Regions from separate parts of the Paenarthrobacter sp. JL.01a genome, predicted to be linked through region 3. Evidence: riboswitches for the same ligand, from Rfam matches in the RefSeq annotation. Region 3 holds a riboswitch; each other region holds the start of a gene.
The links. Region 3 has a riboswitch for S-adenosylmethionine ahead of N5P29_RS05420 (hypothetical protein). Riboswitches for the same ligand answer to the same signal wherever they lie in the genome.
Positions count from the first base shown of each region.

Region 1 (6,096 bases), 440 kb from region 3:
CCCCAGGTTGAGGGCTTCGAGGGTCTGGTAGGCGCGCAAGTAGGGGGAGACGTACACGCAGACCTGCTGTCCGTCGAGCTTCCGCCGCAGGTCCTCTCCGGCGATCCTGGCCTGCTCCACGCCCTGCTCCGTCAACGGAATCCGGTAGTCCGGCACGCGGTTGTAAATGGACGTATCTGCGTTCGCGGCTGACTGTCCGTGCCGGATCATGAATATTCTCTCTGGGGCACCCATCCCACCAAGCATAGGGTGGGTACATGTTCCTTGCTTCCCGTCGGCGCCTGCGCGCCGAAGTGCTCATCGTGCTGGGCCTGTCACTGGGCCAATCGGCCGTCTACTCCGTAGTGCAACTGCTTGACAAGTTGAGCCGTGCACCGCTGTCCGAAGCTACCTCGACGTTGAACAGATCGCAGAGCACGCGGGAGTATTTCGATCTCACGTACCAGCTCCTGGACATCTTCTTCGCCTTGGTTCCGGTGGCCCTGGTGTTCTATTTCCTCTCGCTTCACATCCACGCGAACCGGGATGGCGAGGGCGGTTCGGCCTTCACCCGTTTGGGCTTCAACCTGGCCCGGCCCGGAAAGGACCTGCTCCAAGGGCTGGGGCTCGCGGCGTTGATTGGCATCCCTTCCCTTGGCCTCTACGCCGCAGGGCGGGCCCTGGGAATAACCACAGCCATAGTGCCCAGCGGCCTGGACGCCTATTGGTGGACCGTGCCTGTGCTGATCCTCTCCGCGATCCGCCATGCGATGGTGGAGGAAGTGATCGTGGTGGGCTACCTCATGGACCGCTTCGGAAAATTCGGCTGGAGCACTCCGGTCGCGATCCTGGTCAGTGCGGTCCTGCGGGGCAGCTACCACCTGTACCAGGGCTTCGGGCCGTTCGTGGGCAACGTGGTCATGGGGCTGGTCTTCGCCTGGCTCTATACCAAGACCAAGCGGGTGATGCCGCTGGTCATCGCGCATGCCCTGCTGGACATCGTGGCCTTCGTGGGATTCAGCCTTTTTGGCAAGGCCGTTGGACTCGGCTGAGCGGTTAAAAGTATTCGGCCGCCATCGGTGGGTGACGTCATTGGCACCCGCTGATGGCGGCCGAAGCTTTGTCTGGACAACAATGTCCGACGCCGGGATCTCCCCGGATCAAGGGTACGGTCAGATGGTGACGGCTCCGGAGGCGGTTTCGAACGTGACGGCCAGGATGCCCGGCGTGCCATGGGGAGCCATCCACTGGACTGCGACATCCTCCAGCGGCTTCTCCACCGGTTCACCGAGCCATTCGGTGACGCGTTCCGCCGAGCCCGCAATGGTGAGGCTGGACATCTTGACGTCGCTCTCGTAGACCTTGGACGGGTGCAGGGAGGGATCACCTTCCCACTTGAGGAGGTAGGGCACCTGGGGGTCGGCGATCAAGCCGAGGATGCCGATCTGCTGCCACACGAGTTCACGGCCGTCAGGGAACTTGCGGTTGCCGGGAACTGCGGCGCGGCCGAGGCGGTCCTCGAAAGGTGCGAGGTCGTCAACGGCCACGCACCAGCCCATCCAACCGCCGCCGGCTGCTGAACGCGCACGGACCGCTTGGCCAAAGGGTGCTTTGTCGGAAGCGGGGTGGTCAAGGACCTCCACAACTTCCAAGTACTTGTTGTCCGCCAGGGGAATGATCATGTTCCGGGTGCCGAAGCGGGGGTGCACTCCACCCCGGACTGCGTCCACTCCCAGAGCCGCGGAAATTCGTTCGGTAGTGGCCAGAAGGCCATCTCGTTCACAGGCGTAAGAGACGTGATCCATGCGCATGGCTTCATCTTGGCACTTTGTGATCGGTGTCTCAGCTAAGTCAAGCCTAACCAAGGTGGGATCTTACGCCGGGCGTCACGAAAGGCAGCAAAAGACCCTAAAAATTCAGGTGACGTCACAAAGCTGTCCAAGCGCACGGACACTTCCTAGACTGGCCGCAGTTTGCTTCCCACTGATAGTCCGCCGATCACATGCATCACGAAGAGGAGAACTCCATGTCCCAAGGATGGTCTTTCGAAACCCGCCAAATCCACGCAGGCCAAGAGCCGGATGCCGCCACGGGGGCGCGTTCGCTGCCGATCTACCAGACCACGTCCTTCGTCTTCCCGAGTGCCGAGAGCGCCGCCAACCGCTTCGCCCTGGCCGAGCTCGCGCCAATCTACACCCGCATCGGCAACCCTACCCAGGACGCGGTGGAACAGCGGATCGCCAGCCTTGAAGGAGGCCTGGGTGCGCTGCTGCTCAGTTCGGGCCAGGCGGCAGAGACCTTTGCCATCCTGAACATCGCAGAAGCCGGGGACCACATCGTGGCAAGCCCCAGCCTCTACGGCGGCACCTACAACCTGTTTGCCCACACCTTGAAGAAGTTCGGGATTTCGGTGACCTTCGTCGAGGACCCGGACAACCTTCAGCAGTGGCGCGACGCCGTGCAGCCGAACACCAAACTCTTCTTCGGCGAGGTTGTCTCCAATCCCCGCCAGGACGTTCTGGACATTGAAGGCGTTGCCGGGGTGGCCCATGAAGCAGGCCTGCCGCTGATCGTCGACAACACCCTCTCCACCCCGTATCTGATCCGTCCCATCGAGTGGGGCGCGGACATCGTGGTCCACTCGGCCACCAAGTACCTGGGCGGACACGGTTCAGCCATTGCAGGGGTCATAGTCGATTCCGGCAACTTCGACTTCGGCAAGGACCCGGAGCGCTTCCCGGGGTTCAACACGCCGGATCCCAGCTACAACGGACTGGTCTACGCCCGCGACCTTGGCAAGGACGGGGCGCTTGGTGCCAACCTTTCCTACATCCTCAAGGCCCGCGTCCAACTGCTCCGCGACCTCGGATCCGCCGTCGCACCCTTCAATGCCTTCCTCATCGCCCAGGGCCTGGAGACCTTGAGTCTGCGCGTGGAACGGCATGTCTCCAACGCCACCAAAGTGGCGCAATGGCTGGAAGCCCACGACGACGTCGAATCGGTCGCCTACGCCGGCCTGCCGTCCAGCCCTTGGTACGAACGGGGCCAAAAGTACGGTCCCCGGGGCACGGGCGCAATCGTCGCGTTCAACATCAAGGGTGGCGTCGAAGCCGGCAAGCGCTTCGTGGACGGGCTGGAGCTGCACTCCCACGTGGCCAACATCGGCGACGTCCGCTCCCTGGTCATCCACCCGGCGTCGACTACGCACAGCCAGCTGACTCCCGAACAGCAGCTCGTCGCAGGCGTCAATCCGGGCCTGGTCCGCCTGTCCGTCGGCATTGAGCACGTCGACGACATTATCGCCGACCTTGAGGCGGGTTTCCGGGCAGCCAAGGGCGCCTGAGCCCGTGCTCCCAGTAGCGGGCTGATACATCGGGGCTGCCGTCCGGATCGACGATTATTCGCCGGACGGCGGCCCCGGGTGCACTTTGGTGAATCAAAACGGCACCTAACGTCACACTGATGTCACATTCTTCGCCAGAAGGGTGGAGTTTTTCCTAGACTCTACGTATTAGGTCATGAGTGCCAGCAGATAGCCCCGGCTTGCTGGCCGGCAACCCTCCTTCCGCGGTGGGGTGCCCCGGGTGAGGACCTGGCCTGTCCGCACGCAAGGCGACAGGCAAGCGCGAGGTTAGGTATCAAAGGAATGACCATCACTGCTACAGCCCTTCCCAAATCCGGTGAAGCCGACGGAACAGTCAAGTACGCGGGCGTAGGGCCGCTGGCCCTGGAAGCCGGTGGCTATCTTCCCGATGTCGTGCTGGCGTACGAAACGTGGGGACAACTCAACGCGGACCGCTCCAACGCTGTCCTGATCCAGCACGCCCTGACGGGCAGCACCCATGTCGCCCGCGGGGCCACCGATGAGGAAGGGTGGTGGGAGCAGCTCGTTGGGCCCGGTGCCACCATCGACACCAACCGGTACTTCGTCGTTTCCATCAATATCGTGGGTGGCTGCTACGGGAGCACCGGCCCTTCCTCGACCGCCCCCGATGGAAAGCCGTGGGGTTCCCGGTTCCCGCTGGTCACGCTGCGGGACAGCACGGAGGCCGAAGCCCGGCTCGCGGACCTGCTGGGTATTGACGCTTGGCACGCTGTACTGGGCGGCTCCATGGGAGGAGCCAGGGCACTTGAATGGGCCGTCACTTTCCCGGAACGGGTCAACCGTTGTGCGGTCATCTCGGTGGGCGCTTACAGCACGGCCGAACAGATCGCGTTCGCCCAGGCCCAAACCCTGGCCATCCGACAGGACCCGCACTTCAACAACGGGGACTACTACGACGGCCAGGCACCGGAGCATGGACTGGCGCTGGCCCGCAGGATCGCGCACATCACCTACCGTTCCGCCCTGGAACTGGACCTGCGCTTCGGCCGGGAGGCCCAGCACCAGGAGACGCCGCTCGCTGCTGCGGTGCTGGGAGAGCGCGGGCGCTACCAAGTGGAAAGCTACCTTGACCATCAGGGCACGAAGCTTGTCCGCCGCTTCGATGCCAACAGTTACATCGCCATCACCGAAGCCCTGATGTCCCATGACGTCACGCGTGGTCGGGGCACCCTGCAGGAAGCTCTTTCCCGTGCAACCGCCGACTTCTTCGTGGCCGCCGTGAACACGGACCGGCTGTATTTTCCGGCCCAGTCGAAGGAACTTGCGGCGGCTCTTCCGGGCGATGTTCCCGTCCACACCATCGACGCGCCGATCGGCCACGACGGCTTCCTTACCGAAATCGGCCAGCTGTCCGGGCAGCTTAGAGGGGCTTTCTTCTCCTGAGCCTCAACGGCTTCGATGGGTCTGGAAGATCACGTGTGCGGCTGATCAGCCGTTCATGATCTCCTGGCGCTGCTTCATGTAGTCCTCCATGGCGATCTGGCCGTTGGTGAACTTCGCGTCCAGTTCGGCCAGTTTCTTCGCACGGTAGCCTTGGGGCTCCGCCGCTGCGGTGGGGAATGATGCGGGAGATGAAGGGTTCGACGGCGGTGCGGCCTGCGGTGCCTCATCCGCGGGGCGGATGATGGCGGGCCCGGGCTTATACCCAGGGTAGTTCTGTGCGGGGTAATTCTGGCCAGGGTAGCCCTGGGGCGGGTAACCCGGGCCGGGAAGGCTTTGCTGCCGATAATCCGGACCCGGGAAATTCCCGTTCTGCAGGCGACGCGCCTTGGAACGGTTGTACATGCGGATTCCCATGGGAATCAGCCACGAGCAGACGATGATCCAAAAGAACAGATTGTTCACAGTGCATGCCTCCGAAGTCTCAACCCCAGCTTAGACCCGCCGCGTCACAGCTGCTTCACTGTCGCACCAGCTTCGTCTCCATCCCCAGGAACGTGCCGTAGCGCGCTGCCTCCGCTTCCAGTGCGGCCTGTTCTTCCTTCGTGGCCGGCGTATTCATCCGCACGTCCAGCTCGCAGGCGCCGCCAGTGAAGCTGTGCCGCCACCAGCCTGCCAATCTTCCGTCCAGGAGGACCACGTGCATGGGGCCGTTGTCTTCGGGGAAATACGGAGCGGTACCGCCGAGGTAGTGGCGCGACTGTGAGTAGCCCATTACGTACTCGTCGTAGCACTGGATGAGGTCGATGCGGGGCGGTATGGGTTCGTTGGTGCCAGGGAGTGCCCCAAGGGCCTCTGCATGAGCTGAAGGCAGGTAAAAGTCCACGTCGTCTGCGGAAACCGCCGCCAAAGCACCGGGCGCGAGGTCCGAAGCGACGTGGAGGCCCAATTTCACGTCCTTCATGGTCAACCCGGACCAGGCCGAGCAGTCCTTCACTGTGGCAGGCCCCCGACTACTGAAGTACCGCAGGGCCAACTGCCCCAAGGCTTGCTCCCGCTCCGTGCCGGTGAGCGGACCGGCAAACCTCCCGGTCGCGCGTTCTTCGAACAAGGCGTATGTCTGTTTAAGGGCACCGCCCGCCGAACGCACGGGAGCGCCGCTGACCAGGATGCCGCTGATTTCCGCGTGCATGAGGTGGTAGACGAAGCCCAGGCCCTTGCCGGGCAAGCCTGCTTGTCCCAGAACGTCAGCCAACTCTTCGCGGGTCTTGTGCGCGCCGCCCGCTACCGCCGCCGCGAGGATCCTGCCGCTGCGCGCGGCGGTTTCTTCATCCACTCCGGTCCGCCGGTAC
Region 1 covers NZ_CP104877.1:1,540,655-1,546,750, forward strand. Annotated here, with positions in the region: gene N5P29_RS07300 (histidine phosphatase family protein) at 1-210, opposite strand, end outside; gene N5P29_RS07305 (CPBP family intramembrane glutamic endopeptidase) at 258-1,031, shown strand; gene N5P29_RS07310 (VOC family protein) at 1,152-1,790, opposite strand; gene N5P29_RS07315 (bifunctional o-acetylhomoserine/o-acetylserine sulfhydrylase) at 2,006-3,322, shown strand; SAM riboswitch class IV at 3,494-3,611, shown strand; gene N5P29_RS07320 (homoserine O-acetyltransferase MetX) at 3,626-4,747, shown strand; gene N5P29_RS07325 (hypothetical protein) at 4,793-5,209, opposite strand; gene N5P29_RS07330 (winged helix DNA-binding domain-containing protein) at 5,265-6,096, opposite strand, start outside.
Region 1: linked by a shared signal. The riboswitch ahead of N5P29_RS07320 (homoserine O-acetyltransferase MetX) and the one ahead of N5P29_RS05420 (hypothetical protein) in region 3 are both predicted to bind S-adenosylmethionine.

Region 2 (6,096 bases), 1.7 Mb from region 3:
GTCCTGTTTCTGGCCGGGGCAGTTGCGTCCGCCGTCGGGATCCGTAACCCGTCCGCGCAGGCGACGGCCGCCGCTGACCGTGAACCTGGCGCAGCGTCCGACGACGGCGGTCCCGCCGGGCGGCGCAGCTGAACCTTTGCTGCCGCGATGGTCAGCGGGCGGGAAGCACGCAGCCCGGGTGGGGGCCTGCGCTCTGAACCCACAAGGCGGAGGCGACTTCGTCAGCGAGATCGAATTCGCGGCCGTTTTGGCCGCCGCCGATCCTGACCACCAAGGCCCCGCCAAAGGGCTTACGGCCCACCACCTCGACAGGAGCGTCCAGCGGAATGTCCTCTGAGGCCAGATACCTCAGGAGTTCGGGGTTGTCATCGCTGATGCGGGTGATGCGGCCCGAGTGTCCCTGGTCGAGCTCGTTCATGCGGTAGGCGTGCGGCAGCTCCACGGTGCCGTCTGCCGAGGGAATGGGATCACCGTGCGGGTCGCGTTCGGGATGGCCCAGCTTGGCAGACATGCGTTCGATGAAGGTATCGGACACAGCATGCTCCAGCATTTCGGCCTCGTCATGGACTTCGTCCCAGCTGTATCCGAGTTCCTCCACCAAGTACGTTTCGATGAGGCGGTGCCTGCGGACCATGGACAGGGCAAGGCGCATGCCCTCCGGAGTCAGGCGGATGGCGCTGTAGGGCTGATGGTCAACCAGGCCTTGGTCCTTGAGCTTGCGGACCATCTCGGACACTGATGAGTTGGCGACGCCAAGGCGCAGGGCGAGCTGCGAGGACGTGATCGGCTTGTCCTGCCACTCCGTGTAGGAGTAAATGACCTTGACGTAGTCCTCGATCGAGGAGGAGGGCGTACTGGTCTTCACACTCCAAGCCTACCGTGGCAAGGCATTGTGGACTTTATATGCCCGCCAGGTCTGCGTCAGGTAGGGCAGCTGGACGGTATCGCCGGGCGCATGGCCGAGGTGTTCGTAAAGGTACCACTGCAGGTTGCCCATGACTTTGGCGCGGGTGGCTTCGTTGGCGCGAAGGTAGTAACTGCGCGACTTGGTCAGCTCCATGATGTCCTCAGGCGTCAGCGGATCCTCCCACTCAGTGAGGTGGCGCTCCAACCTTTGGAATTCCGGACCGATAACTGGCCGGAATCCCGGCTTATGGACATCTCCGGCGTGCATGATGCGGGAGAGCCGGTGGACCCATGGAATGGAAGTATCCAGCTGGTTCCAGATCAGGCCCAATACGCCGTGGGGGCGGAGGATTCGTGCAATTTCCGTGCTCGCCTTAAGCGGCTCGCACCAGTGCCAGGCCTGGGCAACGCTGACGACGTCGAATGCTGAGTCCGCCAGCCCTGTTGCCTCGGCCGTTCCCTCCGTTGCGCGAATACCGGGATAGGCCTTTCGCAGTTGCTCCAACATGTCGGTGGAAGGATCGACGGCGGCAACCTCAAGTCCGCGTTCGGCCAAAAGGGCACTGAACTTACCCGTACCGGCGCCGAGATCTGCCGCTGTCTTTGAACCCCCGGGTACGAGCCATTCCACGGAGTCCAGCGGATAGCCGGGCCGCACACGGTCATAGTGCTCTCCGCCGTCCTGGAAGCTCCGGCCAAGCTCGTGCCGGCGCGAGGCATGGAGCTTGGGTCCACGGGGGCCGGCGGGCCCGGGTATGCCGGGAGCGCCATCCGGTGTACGCAGGGACACGCAGAACTCCTTCACGGGGTAGCCAAAAGATACCCTACGAATTTACCCTCGGTCCGGCATTTACGCTTGCTCAGCTGCGCCGTTGGCCGACGCTGCGCTCTTTAGTCGACAGTGCAGGGAGCTGCGCCCGCGGTTCCCGGGGTGTTGGGCGCCCACTCGGGGTAGGTGCGGTGGTCGTTGGCAGGTACCCAGCGGCCTTCGTCCACCACGTAGTCCCAGCCCAAACCGTTGCACTTGAGTTCCTGGATGCCCGCAAGCAGCCTGGTGGCGTCCTCCAACCGGGAGCCGACGCCGAAGCTTGCCCGCAGGGAACCCGATGGCAGCCCCAGTCGCTTGAGCAATGGGTGGGCACAGAAACGGCCATCCCGGAGGCCCACACCGTGCTCGGCGGCCAGATAGGCGGCGACCAGCCCGGCGTCGAATCCTTCAACGGAGAAGTTGACCACACCGATGGTGTCCTCCGAATCGCTGAAGATCCGGTGGACCGTTACGCCGTCGATGGCCTCAAGGCCCTCGACCAGGTAGCTGCGGATGCCGGCTTCGTGAGCGTGCCAGGCGTCCTCGTCCAGGGTCGCGAGGACCTGGGTCGCTCGGGCGAGGGTCGCCGCTCCGAGGACATTGGGGGAGCCGCCTTCGTGCCTGGCCGGACCCGTGGCCCAGCTGACCGAATCCAGACGGGCCTCACGGACAGCGCCGCCACCTGCCAGGTGCGGGACGCCGGCGTCGAGCCAGTCCGGGCGACCAACAACGACTCCTGCACCGAACGGCGCGTAGAGCTTGTGGCCGGAGAACACGATGTAGTCGACATCCGCTTCTGCGATGTTGACGCGGCGGTGCGGAGCAAGTTGGGCGGCATCCACGACGATCCTCGCCCCGTACTGGTGCGCCAAGGACGCCAGCTGGGCGATGGGCAGGATCTCACCGGTGACGTTCGAGGCGCCCGTTACTGCGAGCAGGCTGACGCCGCCCTGGGCCAGTTCAGCTTCGATTTTGGCTACTGTGCCGGCCAGGGTGGACTCCGCAACGACGCTGCGGTGCGGGACTCCCTGCCAAGGCAGCAGGTTCGCGTGATGCTCAATGTCCAAGTACAGGACCTCGCCAGCGAACTGGCCGTCCTCCTGGGGAAGGCAGCCGGCCAACAGGTTCAGCGAGTCGGTGGTGTTCCGGGTGAAAATGACGGAGTCGTCGGCACGTCCACCAACAAACTCACGGACAATGTTCCGCGAATTTTCATACACCGAGGTGCTGATCTGTGAGGCGAATCCCGCCCCGCGGTGGACGCTGGCGTAGTAAGGCAGGACCTCGTTGAGGTAGGCGGAAACGATCGTCAACGCTGGGGCCGATGCACCATAGTCGAGGTTCGCATAGCGGACGTGGCCACCCTGAATCAGCGGGGCCTGCAGTTCCGCGCCCGTGACGGCAGCGAGCGGACGGGCCGCGGCAGCTGTGGGGGAGTCTTCGATGAAGGAAGGAACGATGTTTGAGTTGAACGTGACAGTGCTCATGGGACCTCACTCAAGAGGGACCCCCTCAGGGGGATCCGCGCTTGCCGCATCCGTTCCGGACCGGCCGGGTCGTCACCCGGGGCACCCCACCGCGAATGGAGGGTTGCCGGCCAGCTAACCGGGGTTTAGCGCTGGCACTCGTGACCTGTAAAAAAGGCTAAGGCACGTCCGTGAAAGGGTCCAAAGCCGGAGAGTTTTGTTAAGCCGATTGTTACGCGGGTTGAAAATTGCCCGTTCTTGCGAATAAAAAGCGGCGGCTGCTCGCAAATGGGGGGCAGCCGCCGTCGAAAATTCGATGAACCGGAGGTGGCCCGGACTCAGGCCGGGGGCTGGAGGAGATCGTCCAATCCGGGGTTCAGGCGCTTCAGGACCTCCGAGTGGAGGATCGAATTCGTGGCCAGGGCGTTGCCGCCGAACGGGCCGTCTTCGCCTTCCAGGGAGGTAAAGCGCCCCCCGGCCTCGGTGACGATGGGAACAAGAGCGGCCATGTCATAGAGATTCAGTTCGGGCTCGCAGGCGATGTCCACAGCTCCTTCGGCCACCATGCAATAGGACCAAAAGTCACCGTAGGCGCGGGTGCGCCAGAGGTCCTCGGTGAGGCCCAGGAACTCGTCCAGGTTTCCACGTTCCTTCCAGCCGGAGAGGCTGGAGTAGGACATGGAGGCGTCGGCCAGGCGGGAAACGTTGGACACCTTCAGGCGCGTTGCCGATGCCAGGGACCGGCCCATGTAGGCGCCCATGTCCTTGGCTGCCCACCACCGCTTGCCCAAGGCGGGAGCGCTGACCACGCCTACAACGGGTTCGCCTTCGTCCACCAGCGCAATCAGCGTTGCCCACACGGGAACACCCCGGACAAAGTTCTTCGTGCCGTCTATGGGGTCGATGATCCAACGTCGCGAGCCGTGACCGCTGCTGCCGAATTCTTCGCCAAGGACCGCATCACGGGGACGCGAGCGCGACAACTGACCGCGGATGGCTTCCTCAGCGGCCTTGTCCGCATCGGTGACAGGTGTGAGGTCGGGCTTGGTTTCGATCTGCAGGTCCAGGGCCTTGAAGCGATCCATGGTCTGGGCGTCGACGGAATCGGCGAGGACGTGGGCAAGGCGCAGGTCGTCGTTGTAGGTGGAAGCGGGTTGGGTCATGCCACCAAACTATCCTGAAACGCCCGCAGCAGTGGGGACGTTAAGGCATATCCCTCAGTTAACCGTGCCCAGCTCTTTGGCTTCCTTGGCCTCCAGGCGAGGGTCCGCGCCCAGGAGGCGTCGCAGGGATGCCAGACGCGCTACACCGGAAGGCCCGGCATGGCCGTCGTTGACCCAAGCATCCAATCCGCAGTTCACGGCGGTCGCGTCATGCTTGCAGCCGCGGTCACAGGTCTCGGTGCCAGGCTCGAGATCCGGGAAGGAGTGCAGTATCCGATCAGGATCCACGTGGGCCAGGCCGAAGGAGCGGATGCCGGGGGTGTCAATGATCCAGCTCCCGGAGGGCGCATCGGCCAACTTGAGGGCCAGGGCCGATGACGAAGTGTGCCGGCCCCGGCCGGTCACTGCGTTCACGCCGCCGGTGGCACGTTCAGCTCCGGTCAGGGCGTTGACCATCGTGGACTTTCCCACGCCGGAGTGGCCAAGCATGACCGTCACTTTCCCGCCCAGGTAAGAGCGGAGTTGGGACACGGCATCCCGTTCCAAACGGGCTGAGAGGCCGTCATCGGAGCGGGCGTCGATGCCGCTGGCCTCGGAATCGGCAGTACGGCTGATGATCACGGGAAAATCGAGGCTGAGGTAGTTCGCCAGCAACTCCGTGGGATCCTTGACGTCGGCCTTGGTGATCAACAGCAAGGGCTCAATGCCGGCGTCATAGGCCGCCACGAGGGCTCGGTCGATGAATCCCGTGCGCGGCTCCGGGTTGGCGGCTGCAACCACCACCACGAGCTGGTCGGCGTTGGCTACCACTACGCGTTCAATCGGATCTGTGTCGTCCGCGCTGCGGCGAAGCAGCGTCCTGCGTTCTTCCACCCTGACCAGGCGTGCCAACGTGTCGGGCGAACCGGAGACGTCGCCCACCAATGCCACAAAGTCGCCGGGAACAACAGGGTTGCGGCGAAGCTCGCGGGCGCGGGCGGCGATGACGACGCGCTCGTCGGGAGTGTCTTCATCCACGATCGCCCGGTAGCGTCCGCGGTCAACGGTGATGATGCGGCCGATGACAGCGTCGTCGTGGCTGGGGCGGTCCTTTGTCCTTGGCCTGGTGCCCTTTTTGTTCGGCCGGATCCGGACATCGGATTCATCCCAGGAACGTGCGTCGCGTCCCATGGTCAGTTGTTGTCCCCATCCGCGGTGGCGGATTCGAGCATCCGCGTCCACATATCGGGGAACTCGGGCATGGTTTTGGACGTGGTGGCGATGTCCTCCACCTCAACGCCTTCGACGGCGAGTCCCAGGATGGCGCCGGCGGTTGCCATCCGGTGGTCGGCGTAGCTGTGCACCACCCCGCCATGAAGGGCCGCAGGGCGGATTACCAAGCCATCGGCAGTCTCCTCGGCGTCTCCGCCAAGCCGGTTGATCTCGGTGACCAGCGCGGCGAGGCGGTCGGTTTCGTGGCCGCGCAGGTGGGCAATGCCGGTCAACCGCGAGGGGCTTTCGGCCAAGGCGCACAAGGCGGCGACCGTGGGTGCAAGTTCGCTGGTTTCGTCGAAGTCGGCGCCCTGGATGGATGCTCCGCCGGTCACGGTCAAGGTTCCCTCATGCAGGCTCACCGTGGCCCCCATGGCTGCCAGGATGGTGCGCCACATATCGCCCACCTGGGTGGTGCCGGCGGGCCAGTTCGGGATCCGGACTGTGCCGCGGGTGGCCAGGGCTGCCGCCAGGAACGGCCCTGCATTGGACAGGTCCTGCT
Region 2 covers NZ_CP104877.1:2,846,316-2,852,411, reverse strand. Annotated here, with positions in the region: gene N5P29_RS13425 (MFS transporter) at 1-132, shown strand, start outside; gene N5P29_RS13420 (metal-dependent transcriptional regulator) at 152-865, opposite strand; gene N5P29_RS13415 (class I SAM-dependent methyltransferase) at 875-1,696, opposite strand; gene N5P29_RS13410 (aminotransferase class V-fold PLP-dependent enzyme) at 1,798-3,201, opposite strand; SAM riboswitch class IV at 3,234-3,347, opposite strand; gene hisN (histidinol-phosphatase) at 3,519-4,343, opposite strand; gene N5P29_RS13400 (ribosome small subunit-dependent GTPase A) at 4,398-5,513, opposite strand; gene aroA (3-phosphoshikimate 1-carboxyvinyltransferase) at 5,516-6,096, opposite strand, start outside.
Region 2: linked by a shared signal. The riboswitch ahead of N5P29_RS13410 (aminotransferase class V-fold PLP-dependent enzyme) and the one ahead of N5P29_RS05420 (hypothetical protein) in region 3 are both predicted to bind S-adenosylmethionine.

Region 3 (6,096 bases):
CACGCGACTCAGGAAGCCCTTGGTCAGACCGGTCGCGTCAGCCACCTGCTCAATGGTGAGGCGTTGTGCTTGCCGGGCTGCGCGGATTCTGGAACCGATGGCAACGGGAACATTGCTCGGTTCAACGGGTAGAGCCTTCATTCACGAACCTTTCAGGCCTGTCATGTGGCCCTGTCATTGGAGCAATAGTAGCCGGGAGGCACGTAAACAAGGCCACTGCGGACGTAACCATGTTCAAAGGATCTTGACTGTTACTCCGATCACAACATATCCTCATAGGCAACAAGTGTTGTCTGTGAGGCACACAACACGTTCCCCAGCTTCAAACACAATCTCCAACCGTCAGCACGGAGACTTCGACGCCCTGCAGGAGTATCGTCGAAAACCCCAACCTCCGTGCATCAGCTCCAAGGACCGTTCATGGAATCTTCGGCTATTAACATCGCAATCGTGGTGGTGTACCTGCTCGCCATGCTGGCGTTCGGCTGGTGGGGCAAGTCCCGCACCAAGAACAACAGCGACTTCCTGGTGGCCGGCCGCCGCCTGGGCCCCTTCCTTTACACCGGCACCATGGCCGCGGTTGTCCTCGGTGGCGCATCCACCGTTGGCGGCGTGGGCCTCGGTTACAAGTTCGGCATCTCCGGCATGTGGCTCGTGGTCGCCATCGGCTCCGGCGTCCTGCTCCTTAGCCTCCTGTTCGCCGGCACCATCCAGCGGTTGAAGATCTACACGGTCTCCCAAATGCTGAGCCTGCGCTACGGCAGCAAAGCCACGCAGACCTCCGGCATCGTGATGCTCGCCTACACCCTCATGTTGTGCGCCACCTCCACCGGCGCCTACGCCACCATCTTCGTGGTGCTCTTCGGCTGGGAACGCTGGCTGGCAATCGCCGTCGGCGGCGCCATCGTGCTGGTCTACTCCACCATCGGTGGCATGTGGTCCATCACCCTGGCCGACCAGGTGCAGTTCCTCATCAAGACCGTCGGCATCTTCTTCCTTATGCTTCCGTTCGCCTTGAACGCTGCCGGTGGAATGGACGGCATCCGTTCACGCCTGGAGGACAGCTTCTTCCAGATCGATGGCATCGGTACCCAAACGATCATCACGTACTTCGTCGTTTACACACTGGGCCTCCTGATCGGCCAGGACATCTGGCAGCGCGTCTTCACTGCCAAGACCGCGAAAGTTGCCCGCTGGGGCGGCGCCACCGCAGGCGTCTACTGCATCCTCTACGGCATCGCCGGCGCATTGATCGGTCTGGCAGCCCGCGTTGCACTGCCCAACATCGACGTAGCCAACCTCGGCAAGGACGTCGTCTACGCAGAGGTCGCTACCCATATCCTGCCCGTCGGCATCGGTGGCCTGGTCATGGCAGCAGCTGTCGCGGCCATGATGTCCACCGCCTCCGGCGCCCTGATCGCCGCCGCAACGGTGGCTCGCGCCGACGTCGTGCCTTTCGTCGCCAGCTGGTTCGGCAAGACCATCAACACCGATGACACCGAGAACCCCGAGCACGACGTCAAGGCAAACCGCTACTGGGTCCTGGGCCTCGGCGTGCTGGCAGTGCTGATTTCCATGGCCGCGCAGGATGTTGTGGTCGCCCTGACCATCGCCTACGACATTCTGGTCGGCGGCCTCCTGGTTGCCATCCTCGGTGGCCTGGTGTGGAAGCGCGGCACCGGTATCGCAGCTGCGTGGTCCATGGCGGTCGGTTCCGTGCTGACCTTGGCATTGCTCATCATGTACGCAGTTGGCGTCATCCCCAGCGAAGACGGCGTCTACGCGAACGAGCCCATCTACTGGGGCCTTGGCGCCTCGCTGGTGGTCTACGTCGTGGTCTCCCTGCTGACCCCGCCCACGGACGCAGCTGTCCGCGAGGCCTGGGACAAGCGCGTCGCCGGAGCCATCCCGGAGGAACTGTCGCCGGAAGTACACCCGGTAGGCAGCAACAGCTAAGCAGGCAATATCCGACGGCGGTGCCGCCCCTTCGCGGGGCAGCGCCGCCGTTTTGCGTTCCCGCCCCAAAGAGCGCAGGGCGGGCCTCACAACGGGGGGAGGTGCGGTAGGGTTGTCCCAGCTTCAAGAGATGTGGCGCCAAGCTCCGACTGGCCATGCACCAACCCCATGTTCACGGGTGGTTCGGATGAGGAAGCGGCCCGACCCGGACCTGAGACAACCGAGCGGGCAAGAGCACTCTCCACAGGAGCAGCCCCGTGCCGTATCACGAGCCGAGCCACAGCCAGCCGAGCCACAACGAGCCGATCCACGGCGAACTGAGCCACGCCCGCAGCGCCCCCGCCGCAACCGCAACCGTCAAGGTGATCCCCGCCGTCGACCTTTACCTTGGCACGGTGACCATACCGACCCGGAACCGGACCCTCTGTTTCCTGTGTACACAAACGGCGCAGATCGCCGAGGCGCTGGCGCGGGCGGTCCGGCCCTCCACGTGGTGTGGGGCTTCGGGAACGCTGACGGTCACCGTAGCCGCGGCAGGCCAGCGGGAGGGCCGGCCATGTACCTTCATTCTCAGCCGGGAAACCGCCTAAATCTCCTCGTCCTCCTCGCGGAAGTCCTCGGTCTCGTCAATCGGAACCACCCGCTCGTCGTCCTCGGGGGCGTCCACTTCCTCCACCCACGGCTCGTCTACTTCCTGGTCTTCGGCGTAGTCGTAAGCCGGGTCCGACTCGATGGTTGTTCGTTCCGGATAGTTGGAATGTGATTCGGTGGTGTTCATGCTGCTACCTCCGTCCCGTGGGCTGCCTGCAGGAGCCCGGTGGCCAATTGCGCGTTGATAAAAAACCCGCCCCTGTCCTTCCATCTGAGCACCAGGGCAAGCATGGGTCAAGGCCCGGAAAAGGGATCGCGCAACGCCCCGAATTACGGTGCACCGAACATTCCAACTAAGGAATACCGGCCAAAAATCCCCGCCGATAAGCGGTAGTGTGGGGCGTGCAATGGGGCCGCAACTACCCCACCAAGCACAGGAGATAAAGTGCAGATGCACCAGGAATCCCAGAGTTCGTCGAGCCCCGCTCCGGACCCCACCCCCGAATCACCGGAAACCCAAGGCACCGCCACACCGTCGGCGTCGGACATCCGGCGCTGGCGGCAATACCTGGCCGATGAGCGGGCGGAAGCCGCCGTTTACCGCGAACTTGCCCAGCGGCGTGACGGCGAAGAACGCCAGATCCTGCTGGCCCTGGCCGAGGCCGAGGGCCGGCATGAGGCCCACTGGCTCAAACTCCTCGGAGACCAGGCCGGGATGCCCAAAGCGGCGTCGGCCCGCAGCCAGTTCCTGGGTTTCCTGGCCCGGAACTTTGGATCCGTGTTCGTCCTTGCCCTGGCACAGCGTGCAGAGGGCCGCTCCCCGTACGGCACCGAGCCCGCGGCGACGCCGGCGATGGTGGCCGACGAGCAGATCCATGAGGAAGTCGTCCGCGGCTTGGCCACCCGGGGCCGCAACAGGCTTTCGGGCACCTTCCGCGCTGCGGTCTTCGGCGCCAACGATGGCCTGGTGAGCAACCTCTCGCTGGTGATGGGCATGGCCGCCACCGGGGTGTCCAGCTCAGTGGTGCTCATGAGCGGCGTGGCCGGACTCCTGGCAGGCGCCCTGTCCATGGGCGCCGGCGAATACGTTTCCGTCCGCTCTCAACGCGAACTGCTCAACGCCACGCTCCCCACCCAGGCGACGCTCACCGCAGCCCCGTCGTTGGACATCGACCACAACGAACTGGTCCTGGTCTACCTGGCACGTGGCATGACCCGGGAGGCCGCCGAACACCGGGCAGCCGAGCGCATGGGACTGTTCAGCTGCGACTGCGATCCCAGCCTTTCGCTCCAACCCGAAAAACCGGTCACCGACGAGCACGAATCCGTGGGTTCGGCCTGGGGCGCGGCGATGTCCAGCTTCTGCTTCTTCGCCTCCGGCGCCATCGTGCCCATCCTTCCGTTCATCTTCGGCATGACGGGCATGGCCGCCCTCCTGGTGGCCGGTGTCCTGGTGGGAGTCGCGCTGTTGGCCACTGGCGCCGTCGTCGGATTGCTGTCCGGAACGTCACCACTCAGCCGCGGCCTGCGGCAGCTGGCCATCGGGCTCGGAGCAGCAGCTGCCACCTACGGCCTCGGATTGCTGTTCGGCGCCGCGATCGTTTGAGTTTGGACGGCTCCGCCGCCAGACCGTAATGTTGGTTCGTCCTCCGCGCTGCCCCGCGTGACCAAGGGCATGAGGAATGGAGAACCGTGGACGCGGAGCGGGAAACAACGCATGTGCCAAGGCACCGGCGCACGGGTACAGCAGGGCGTGTTCTCCGCGTCCTGCTGATGGCCGTGGTTGCCGCGCTGGCAGCGGTCCTGGTCACTGGATTCCTGAACGGCGATCCCCGCATCACCGCACTGTTCCCCGGCGTCAACGTCCCGGGCAGCCCCCAGATCGGGAAGCCCCAGCCCACCGCGGCGCGCGTCCCGGATGCGCCGCCGCCCGGGCTTGAGGAAGCGGACGCCCCGCTGGCCTCGCCAACAGCGCCCGGTACGACGAACGATTCGTACAAGTTCCTGGCGACCAACGACGACGGCACCCCCGTTGGCTACTCGCCGTGCCGGCCGCTGCACTACGTGGTGAACAACGCCACCGCACCCCAGGGAACCGACGCACTGCTTGCCACGGCGATCGCCAACATCTCCGCGGCCTCGGGCATCCAGTTCGTCAGTGATGGAACTACCGATGAACTGCCCGCAGACAAGCGCGAGCCCTACCAGCCAAACCGCTACGGCGACCGGTGGGCTCCCCTGCTGATTTCCTGGACCACTCCCGAGGCAGCGCCTGCGCTGGAAGGCAAGGTCATCGGCACCGGCGGCAGCACCATGTATTCCCTGGACAAGGGTCCCAAGAGTTGGGTCACAGGGAGCCTGGAACTCGACACCCCGCAGATCGCCGATTTGCTCTCGGAGCAGGGGGGCGCGGACTACGTCCTGGCCGTCATGCAGCACGAACTGGGACACGTCATGGGCCTGGACCACGTGGACGATCCAATCCAGCTCATGTACCCGGAAATCGGCGCACCGGACGGCCTGGCAGCTGGGGACCTGAACGGTCTCCACCTCCTGGCCTCCGCGCCCTGCCGCAAGGACATCTAGCCGACCTCCTGCGGGAACACGACGCCATGGACTCCGGACCGTGCTGGACCTATGCTGACGGATACGGCCGACGGCGGCGCCCCACCGCTCGTCCGCGGCCTCCACGTCAGGGGGTTCCATGGAACCTTATGGGTCGTCCAAGTGGCCGGACCCGGATCCTCCCCGGCCCCGTTTCCTTCCGCCGTCGCCAGGTCCGCGCGAACCACCGGAACCCCGCCCGCCCATCAAGCACAGCAGCGTCGCCGTCATCTTGTTCCTGCTCGGAATTCTGGGGCTCGTCTGCGCCGGTGCTTTTTTCGGCGGTGAACTGCAGCAGTTTCTGTACGGGTCATCACAAACGCAAAGCCAGCCGGCCCGCCCCGGCTTCGCGCCATTTGGACAACGCGATGATCCCTTGCCTGGCCGGGAAGAAGCGGATGCACCCCTTGGGGCGCCCCCGCCAGTGCTCCAGGCCAGCAGCTCGTACAAGTTCCTGGCCGTCAAGGCGGACGGAACACCGCTGGCCTATTCACCCTGCAGGCCCATCCATTATGTGGTGAACTCGGACCTCGCACCTGCTTCGTGGCAGGACTTGGTGGAAGAGGCCGTCCAGCAGGCCAGCAATGCCACCGGCTTGAAGTTCATCTACGACGGGCCCAGCTCCGAGATCCCCTCCCCCAACCGTTCCGGCTACCAGCCTGCCAGGTATGGCGATCGTTGGGCGCCGGTGCTCATCGCGTGGAGCACACCGGAACAGGTACCGCGCCTGACCGGGCAGACCGTGGGCCTGGGCGGGAGTTCCTCCATCGGCCTGAGCAACGGATACAAGGCGTACGTGACAGGGACGGTGTCATTGGATGCCCCGCAGTTCGCAGGCATCGTGGACACCCCGGACGGGGACGAGATCGGCGTCGCTGTCATCATGCACGAACTGGGGCATCTGGTGGGGCTGGACCACGTGGACGATCCCCGCCAGCTCATGTA
Region 3 covers NZ_CP104877.1:1,102,861-1,108,956, reverse strand. Annotated here, with positions in the region: gene N5P29_RS05430 (helix-turn-helix domain-containing protein) at 1-141, opposite strand, end outside; gene N5P29_RS05425 (sodium:solute symporter family protein) at 421-1,956, shown strand; SAM riboswitch class IV at 2,078-2,197, shown strand; gene N5P29_RS05420 (hypothetical protein) at 2,214-2,546, shown strand; gene N5P29_RS05415 (hypothetical protein) at 2,543-2,734, opposite strand; gene N5P29_RS05410 (VIT1/CCC1 transporter family protein) at 2,999-4,153, shown strand; gene N5P29_RS05405 (matrixin family metalloprotease) at 4,240-5,133, shown strand; gene N5P29_RS05400 (matrixin family metalloprotease) at 5,252-6,096, shown strand, end outside.